Regions from separate parts of the Streptomyces sp. NPDC007189 genome, predicted to be linked through region 1. Evidence: riboswitches for the same ligand, from Rfam matches in the RefSeq annotation. Region 1 holds a riboswitch; the other holds the start of a gene.
The links. Region 1 has a riboswitch for S-adenosylmethionine ahead of AB0950_RS16125 (aminotransferase class V-fold PLP-dependent enzyme). Riboswitches for the same ligand answer to the same signal wherever they lie in the genome.

Region 1 (4,522 bases):
CTCGTGCTGGCCGCACGCGCCGCCGGCCGACGCGTGTGGCCGTAACCCTACGGCCTGGCGGCGACTCGCCGCTGATCCGTCCACGGCGGCGAGGCGGTCTGTCAGCGTGCGTCCCGTTACGTCATGCTCTGTATTCATGATCAGCCAGTGGAGTACGGCGGCCGGCAGGGTTCTCCGAGCGGTCCGGAGCACCTCGGCGCCCATGACGTACGGCCTCATCGCCCTGTGCTGTCTGCTCTTCGTCCTGGGCCCGGCCTCCGGGCTCACCCCCGGATACGGCTCCGGGGAGGCCCTGCTCGGCGCGCAGCGGGCGTACTTCGCGCGCTGGGGCGTGGTGCCGGCCGAGCTGTTCGCCAGGCCGGTGCGCGACGCCCTGACCCCGGCCACGGCCCTGTTCGTGCACGGAAACTGGGTGCATCTGCTCGGCAACATGCTCTTCCTCTTCGTCTTCGGCACGATGACCGAGGAACGGATGGGCCGGGTCGAGTTCACCCTGTTCTACGTCGGCTGCGGCTACCTGGCCCTGCTGGGCTACGCGGCCGCCAACGCCGCCTCCGGGCAGTCGCTGGTCGGCGCCTCCGGGGCGATCTCGGCGGTCCTCGGAGCGTTCCTCTACCTGTTCCCCCGCGCGCGTGTGACCAGTCTCCTGCCGTTCCTGTTCTTCCTGCCGCTCCGCTTCCCCGCGTGGGTCGTGCTGCCGTTCTGGGCGGCGCTGCAGTGGGCGGCGGCGGGGCGCGCGTCCGACGGCCCCGGGGTGGCCTATCTGGCGCACGTGGTCGGCTTCGGCCTCGGCTTCGGCTACGCGTGGGTGCGCTACGGCCGTGGGACTAGAGTGAAAGCCGCCCCTGCTCAGGCCCTCGAGGGAGAGAACCAGCCGTGATCACCGCGATCGTTCTGATCAAGACCAGTGTCGACCGGATCCCCGAGATCGCGGAGGAGATCGCCGCTCTGGAGAGCGTCAGCGAGGTCTTCTCGGTCACCGGCACCTACGACCTGATCGCCATGGTCCGGGTGCGCCGGCACGACGACCTGGCCGACGTCATCCCCGGCCGGATCAGCAAGATCCCCGGCGTCGAGGCCACGGACACGCACGTCGCGTTCCGGACGTACTCCCAGCACGACCTCGAGGCGGCGTTCGCGATCGGCCTGGACAACTGATCGTTTCGACCAGCTGCCCAGGCGGGTGCGGGGCGCGCTGATCAGACCGCCGGGACGCAGCGGCCGTCCTCCGTGCGGTACGTCCACTTCGCACCCTCGGTCACGAGTTCCTTCACGGCGGTGACGAAGCGGTCCACGTGCTCGTCGGGCGTGCCGGCGCCGAAGCTGACGCGGATGGCGTTGAGGGACTTCTCGCCCGGCGCGGCCTCGGGGGCGCCGCACTCGCCCTGGGCCTGCGGGTCGCTGCCGAGGAGGGTGCGGACCAGGGGGTGGGCGCAGAAGAGGCCGTCGCGCACGCCGATGCCGTACTCGGCGGAGAGCGCGGCGGCGAAGTGGGAGCTGTTCCAGCCCTCGACGACGAAGGAGATGACGCCGACGCGCGGGGCGTCGTCGCCGAACAGGGACAGGATCCGCACCTGCGGGACCTCGGCGAGACCCTCGCGGACCCTGGCGATCAGGTGCTGCTCGCGGGCGACCAGGTTCTCCCAGCCGGCCTCGGTGAGGGCCTTGCAGGCCGACGCGATGGAGTAGGCGCCGATGACATTCGGGGAGCCCGCCTCGTGCCGGGCGGCGCTGTCGTGCCACTCCACGTCCACGCCGCCGTCCTGACGCCGGGTCACCTTGCGGCTGGCGCCGCCGCCGGCGAGGTAGGGCTCGGCCGCGCGCAGCCAGTCGGCGCGGCCGGCCAGGACGCCGGAGCCGAAGGGGGCGTACAGCTTGTGCCCGGAGAAGGCGACCCAGTCGACGTCCAGGTCGCGGACGTTCACCGGGTGGTGCGGGGCCAGCTGGGCGGCGTCGAGGACGATCCGGGCGCCGTGCGCGTGGGCGGCGGCGGCCAGTTCGCGCACCGGCCACAGCTCGCCGGTGACGTTGGAGGCGCCGGTGACGCAGACCAGGGCCGGGCCGTAGGGGTCGCGGTCGGCGAGGGCCCGCTCCAGGGTCGTGACGGCCTGCTGGGGGGTGCGCGGGGCGTCGAGGTAGGTCACCCGCGCGTCCTGCCAGGGCAGCAGGGAGGCGTGGTGCTCGGTCTCGAAGACGAAGACCTGGCATCCGGCGGGCAGCGCACGGGCCAGCAGGTTCAGCGAGTCGGTGGTGGAACGGGTGAAGACCACCTGGTCGTCGGCGCGGCAGCCGAGGAACTCGGCGACGGTCCTGCGGGCGTTCTCGAACAGGTCGGTGGACAGCTGGGAGAGGTAGCCGGCGCCGCGGTGGACGCTGCCGTAGTACGGCGCGTAGGCGGCCACGTCGTCCCAGACGCGCTGCAGGGCGGGGGCGCTGGCCGCGTAGTCGAGGGCCGCGTAGGTGACCTCGCCGCCGGTGACGAGCGGGACGGTGACATCCCTGCCCAGAACGGGCAGCGGGGCACAAACGGACTGGTCGGCGGCAGCGGTGAAGACGGACATGGGTGAACTCCCGTGAGACATACGCCTCGAGGGCGCAGGAAGATGAGAAGAGGGGTGTGCGGAGGCGGGGCTCGGCGGCCCTATCGCATTCGCTGGCTCACGGAAGGCTCCCTCGATGACCAGGACCCCTGGTCCCGCGCTCAGCAGCGCGCGAGGGGTCCGCGCTTGCCGTAGACCTCGCTGCCTACGGCCTGGTCCTCACCCGGGGCACCCCGCCACGGACGGAGGGTTGCCGGACAGCCGGCCGGGGCCTGATGGCTGTCACTCATGACCTGGTACGGGAACTTAAGGGAAAAGATCGCCGCCCCGCAACCCGTGTCCGGATCGCGGGACGACGACCTCCGGTGACCGCTAGGCGTTGCTGGCCGCCACCCAGCGCTCCAGCGTGCGCTTCGCCGCACCCGAGTCGATGGACTCGGCGGCCCGGGCCATGCCGGCCCGCAGCTGGTCGGCGAGCGGGGCGTCCGTCGGGTGCAGGGCCGCGAGGGCCGCCGCCGAGTTCAGCAGCACCGCGTCCCGCACCGGGCCCTTCTCGCCGTCCAGCAGGCGCCGCGCCACCTCCGCGTTGTACGAGGCGTCCGCGCCGCGCAGGGCCTCCACGGGGACGAGGTCGAGTCCGACGTCCCTGGGGTCAAAGGACTCCTCGGCGACCTTGCCGTCCCGGACCACCCAGACCCGCGAGGTGGCGGTCGTGGTCAGCTCGTCCAGGCCGTCGTCGCCGCGGAACACCAGGGCGGAGTTGCCGCGCTCGGCGAGGACCCCGGCCACGATGGGCGCCATCCGGGGATCGGCGACGCCGACGGCCTGGGACCGGACCTGCGCGGGGTTGGTCAGCGGGCCGAGGACGTTGAAGGTGGTGCGGATGCCCAACTGGCCGCGCGCCGGGGCGACATGACGCAGGGACGGGTGGAACCTCACCGCGAAGCAGATGGTGATGCCGGCTTCTTCGGCCACCTCGGCGACCCGCTGCGGGGTCAGGTTCAGATTGATCCCGAGCTTCTCCAGCACGTCGGAGGACCCGGAGGCGGAGGACGCGGCGCGGTTGCCGTGCTTGACGACCTTGGCGCCCGTGCCCGCCACGACGATCGACGACATCGTGGAGATGTTCACCGTCTTGGCGCCGTCGCCGCCGGTGCCGACGATGTCGACGGCCGGCCCCGGCACCTCGATCACATTGGCGTGCGCGTACATCGTGCGGACGAGCCCGGTGATCTCCTCCACCGTCTCGCCCTTGGCCCGCAGGGCCACCATGAACCCGGCGATCTGCGCGTCGGTCGCCTCGCCGCGCATGATCAGGTCCATCGCCCACGCCGTGTCGTCGGCGGACAGGTCCTGGCCGTCCAGCAGGCCGTTCAGCAGGGCGGGCCAGGAACGGCCCGCCGCGGTGTCGCCTCCAGCGGGGGTCACAGCGCTCATCAGCCGCTCCTGGGTGTCGTACACGAAATCAGTGGTGGATTCCCACCCTATCCACCCCAGGACACGGCGAAGGGCCCCGTCCGTAAGCCGGACGGGGCCCTTCTGCGTGGCGTGGCGACGCGGGGATCAGTGGTGGCCGTGGCCGCTCGTGATCTCCTTGTACTCCTCGACGGTCGGCTTCGGGATCTGGTTGTTCTCGCCGTAGTAGGCGTTGGACAGCTTCGCCCGCAGCTTCTCGCCGGCGCCCACCTTGCGCTCGACGCCGTTCTCGTCGACCGTCGGGCCGATCTCGGCCGGCTTGTACTGCTGGTGCGCGGTGAGGGTGTGCAGCTGCTCCTGGCTGAGCGGCTCGTGCACCTCGATGAACTCACCGTGCGGCAGCCGCTTGATGATGCCGGTCTCGCGGCCGTGCAGCACCTTCTCGCGGTCGCGCCGCTGCAGACCCAGGCAGATCCGCTTGGTGACGAGGAACGCGATGACCGGGCCGACGAAGAAGCCGATCCGGACGAACCAGGTCACGGCGTTGATCGACAGGTGGAAGTGCG
Region 2 (4,522 bases), on a different contig from region 1:
CGGCTTGTCGAAGCCGTACTCGTGCCGCAGGGCCGCGAGCTGCGCCGGATCGACCTGCCCCGAGTCCATGCCGGCGCCGGCCATGGCGGTGACCGGGTCACCGGGCAGGCAGTCCAGCACCAGGAACGACACCGTGTACGCCGCCCACAGCACGCCGACCGCCTGCGCGAGCCGTTTGATCACATAGCGGCGCATGCGTCAGCCGATCCAGGTGTCGTGGAGCTGGACACGGCTGGAGGCGTCGAAGTCGAGGTGGTGCACCTTCTTCGACACACCCAGCTGGGTCTGCAGCTCGACCACCGGCGCGTAGTAGGCGTTGCGCACGATCAACCGCTGTGCCTGGGCCACCAGTTGCCTGCGCTTGGCCGCGTCGAGGCTCGCGGCCTGCTCGGTCAGCGCCGTGTCGAGGGCGCTTGCGGGCAGGCGGTAGAAGTTGGCCAGCTTGGTGGAGAAGGAGCTGCGCAGGATGTCCGGGTCGGCGCGGGTCACGTTCCCCCACACCGCGTCGAAGTCACCCGACTGGAGCGTCGCGGAGAACTGCGTGACCTGGAGCTGCTTGAGGACCACGTCGACGCCGACGGCCTTGAGCTGCTGCTGGACCAGCTCCAGCGCGGGCTGGTTGGTGGCCGCGTTGGGGAACCAGGTGACGGTCAGGCGCAGCTTCTTGCCGCCCTTGGTGCGGATGCCGTCACTGCCCGTCTTCCAGCCGGCCGAATCGAGCAGGGACTTGGCCTTGGCCGGGACGAAGGCCAGGTCGGAGGCGAGGTCGGTGTAGTCCGGCGTGGTGTGCGCGAGGACGCTGGTCGCGGCCCGGGTACCGGTCGGGAACACGGTGCCGGCGATCTGCTGCCGGTCGACGGCGAACCGGATCGCCTGGCGCACGCTGGCGTCCTTCAGGAGCGGCCGGGCGTTGTTGAAGCCCAGACCGAACACCACGCCGGGGTTGGCCCGTCGCTGGAGGGTGACCAGACCGCCCCCGAGCGCGGCCTCGTTGGCCCTGCCCACGTTGCTGATCGCGTCCACCTGGCCGGACTGCAGACCGCCGGTGCGCACGCCCGCCTCCGGTACGACCTTGAACACCAGCCTGTCCAGATAGGCCTCGCCCTTCTTGGACCACAGCGCCGAACCCCAGTCGTACCCGGTCCGCTTGGCCAGGGTGATCGACTGGTTCTGCACATACTGCTTCAGCACGAAGGGCCCTGACCCGATGACCCCGCCGCTGCACTTCTGCTGCGGGGTCTTCTTCACGCTCGCCGACGCCTCGATGCCCAGCGAGTGGGTCGAAGTGGCCTGGAGAAACTGGGCGTTGGGCTCCTTGAAGGTCACCTTGACGGTGAGCGGGTCGAGCACGGTGGTGCTCTTGACACCACTGAGATAGCCCTCGGCGAGGGTCCCCAGGGCGCCGAGCCGCGGCACGGCGTCGAAGTTGTCCTTGACCACCTGAGCGGTCAGCTTCGACCCGTCGCTGAAGGTGACACCGGACCTCAGATGGAAGGTGAACGCCGTCGCGTCGGAGCTGACGTCCCAGCTCTTCGCCAGCCACGGCACGATCTTTCCGGTCCTGGGGTCCTGGTCGGTCAGGGAGTCCACGATCTGGCGCGCCGAGTAGATGGTCTCGTTGCTTCCGGCCTGCTGGGGATCCACGCAGCCGGCGTCCGAGCTCACCGCGAAGGTGAGGGTGCCGCCGGACTTCGCCCGGCCGGCGCCGGGAGCGGAACCACCGCCGCCCGATCCGCAGGCGGTCAACAGGACGCTCGTGGTCACCAGGGCGGTCAGTGCCGCCCAACGGGAGGACCTGACATGGGGAAGTGCTGTCACGGAGGGTTTCTCCTACTCGTGTCACCAGCCGCGGGGTGCCGTACGAGACACGCCGCGCAGGGGTGTGCGGCCCCGGCCGGCGCGACGCCGGCGGCGGGGACGCTGTGCAGACAGGGATCAGGTGGAGACGGGCATCAGGTGGAGACAGGGATCAGGCGCAGAAAGGTGCGGCGACGAACGGCGCCGGACTGCGACCAGCGGCGGGACGGCCCCTCAGGCCTGACAGAGACAGCTGGTCGAGCGCTTCAGATCGATGTGACGGCGACGCGAGAGCCGGGAGAACACCGTGGCGTCGGCCGGACGGGCAGTGAGGTCACCACCGTGCCGCATACCAGTCCTCCCACGGGTCCGGCCCCGGTCATGGGGCCACGCGCTTGCGGAGATCGCCGGTGATCCCGCCGGGCTTTCACCTGGAGCACCCCACCGCGCGGGAGGGTTGCCGGTCAGCCAGCCAGGGCTTGACGCTGACACTCAATGCCATGCGTGATCGTACGGAGCGCTCTCGTCGTACGTCAATGCCGGAGCCGGGAGCCTGCGGGAGGCTTGGCCGCAACTAGCCGAGTTTCCGCAGCACTTCGGCGATGTTGGCTCGGTAGGTGTGCAGTGCCCGAAGTCCGGCGGTGTAGCGGTCGCGATGGCGGGCGATGTCCGCTGCCTGCTTCCGGGCCTGTACGGCGTGCCAGATCTCGGCCGTGTGGTGGCGGCGCTTGCAGGTGACGTCCGCGACGGCGGTGGCCCGCTCCCGCTGCGTGTGCCGGGTGTTGCCGCTGTTGTCGCGCTGCCAGGCGTGGTCCGTGTACGCGGCGCCGGGGTCCGGGTAGCGGGCGAATCCCTGCGCCGCCACACAGCGGGACCACTGGTCCCAGGCCGCGCGCAGGCGCGGGTCACGCTTGACCGCCTTGTCGACCTCGATGGCCCGCCTGCCCGCGTAGAGCCAGTCCCGCTTGACGTCTATGCCGTGCGTCAACCGCCGCTCCGCCTCGGCGTTGCAGGCGGGCCAGTCCGCGTACTCGGCATCGGTCATGCGGCGGCCGGTCGGCCGGGGGACCGGATGCTGTGCGGGGTCCCAGCCGTAGCCCCAGCGGCGGGCGGCGTCCAGATCGAGGACGCCGTAATCCGTGCCGACCGCGACGGCGACGAAGGGGTCCGTGGGGTAACGGGGGTCGAGCGGGAAGTCCGGGTGGCCGCGGTCCGCCATGCACTGCCGGACCAGCAGGGCCGATGCCCGCTGGGACCGCTGGTAGTCCTGCGACGTGTACGCGTAGCGGTCGGCCGGCAGGGGGCCGAGGTCCGAGGCCGTGCGTACGAGCCCCGGACGTTCCGGGCCGGAGGCGCAGAACGCCACCACCACTGTCACCGCCGCCGCGGCACCCAGCCGCCACCCCCGTCGCGCCATGGCCAGGGATGTTAGCGGGTGGCGCGCACGCGGTCGGCGGCGGCCCGCACAGACGTGATGTCACCGCCGCGTCCGACCGGCCCCCCGCGCGCCGGGGACGCGAAGGGGGAGGCCGGGCGAGGCCTTCGTCATCGCCGACGGACCCACGCGCGCACGGACGGCCAGGCATGCACGGCGACTGCGGGAGGAGGACCGCTCAGTCCCGGCTGATCGGGTGCAGCAGGGGCCGTCCGGTGGCGAAGCGGTGGACCTGCTCGACGATCAGGCGCTCGGCGCGCGGGCGGAACGCGGCGGAGCCGCCCCCGACATGCGGGGTCACGAGAACTCCGGGCGTGTGGCGCAGGGGGTGGCCGGCGGGCAGCGGTTCGGGGTCGACGACGTCGAGGGCGGCCCGGAGCCGCTTGCGGGCGGTCTCGGCGAGCAGGGCTTCGGTGTCCAGCGTGCGGCCCCGCCCGATGTTGACCACCAGGGCACCGTCGGGCAGTGCCGCGAGTTCCTCGGCGCCGAAGAGACCCACGGTGCCGGGATTTTCCGGCAGGACGAGTACGACGATGTCGGTCCGGGGGAGCAGGCCGGGCAGGTCGGCGACGGCGTGGACGCCCTCGTCGGGCCGTGGCCGCCGGGCGACGCGGGTGACGTGGGCCTCGCAGGCGAGCAGGCGCCGTTCCAGGGCCGCGCCGATGGAGCCGTAGCCCACGATCGTCACGCGCGCATCGGCGAGGGAGCGCGTGAAGTGCGGCTCCCAGCGGTCGGCGTGCTGGTCGGCGACCCACTGCGGCAGGTCGCGCTGCGCGGCCAGGATCAGGGCCAGGGCGTGTTCGGCGGCGGAGGCGTCGTGCAGCCCCCGTCCGTTGTGCAGGCCGACCCCGGCGGGCAGATGGGGCAGGAGCTTCTCGACGCCCGCGCTGAGCGACTGCACCGCGCGCAGCCGCGGGAGCCGGGGCAGGAGGCGTATCGCGTCGGGCACGGCGTACGGCATGACCCACAGGCCGATCCCGTCGAGCACGTCCTGGCCCGGCTCGCTGTGCGGCGTCACGCCGTCCCAGACGTGCACCTCCACACCGGGCGGCCAGGGTCCGTACCGGCGGTCCAGATCGGGCCAGGGAAGCAGCACACCGGTGGCGGTCTGGTGAACGGCTCTGGTCATCGGGCTCTCCTTCTTCTACCGTGTTTCCGTCCAGTGAAACATTTTCCACCTCACGGAAAACAGGGGGTCAGGGATGACAGCGACGTCTCCTGCCACCGAGACCGCCACGAGCGGGTCGGGCCCCGGGTTCTGGCGGTCCGCCCGCGCCCGGTACCTCATGC

Region 2: another riboswitch for S-adenosylmethionine. It lies ahead of AB0950_RS29735 (putative leader peptide); the one in region 1 lies ahead of AB0950_RS16125 (aminotransferase class V-fold PLP-dependent enzyme).

What each region holds. Positions count from the first base shown of each region.
Region 1 is NZ_JBEYEY010000006.1:424,839-429,360, forward strand. It holds gene AB0950_RS16115 (rhomboid family intramembrane serine protease) at 137-880, shown strand; gene AB0950_RS16120 (Lrp/AsnC ligand binding domain-containing protein) at 877-1,158, shown strand; gene AB0950_RS16125 (aminotransferase class V-fold PLP-dependent enzyme) at 1,200-2,561, opposite strand; SAM riboswitch class IV at 2,718-2,834, opposite strand; gene trpD (anthranilate phosphoribosyltransferase) at 2,913-3,977, opposite strand; gene AB0950_RS16135 (cytochrome bc complex cytochrome b subunit) at 4,104-4,522, opposite strand, start outside.
Region 2 is NZ_JBEYEY010000016.1:182,714-187,235, forward strand. It holds gene AB0950_RS29725 (ABC transporter permease) at 1-195, opposite strand, end outside; gene AB0950_RS29730 (ABC transporter substrate-binding protein) at 199-1,818, opposite strand; gene AB0950_RS29735 (putative leader peptide) at 2,032-2,148, opposite strand; SAM riboswitch class IV at 2,184-2,297, opposite strand; gene AB0950_RS29740 (hypothetical protein) at 2,372-3,214, opposite strand; gene AB0950_RS29745 (2-hydroxyacid dehydrogenase) at 3,411-4,361, opposite strand; gene AB0950_RS29750 (MFS transporter) at 4,435-4,522, shown strand, end outside.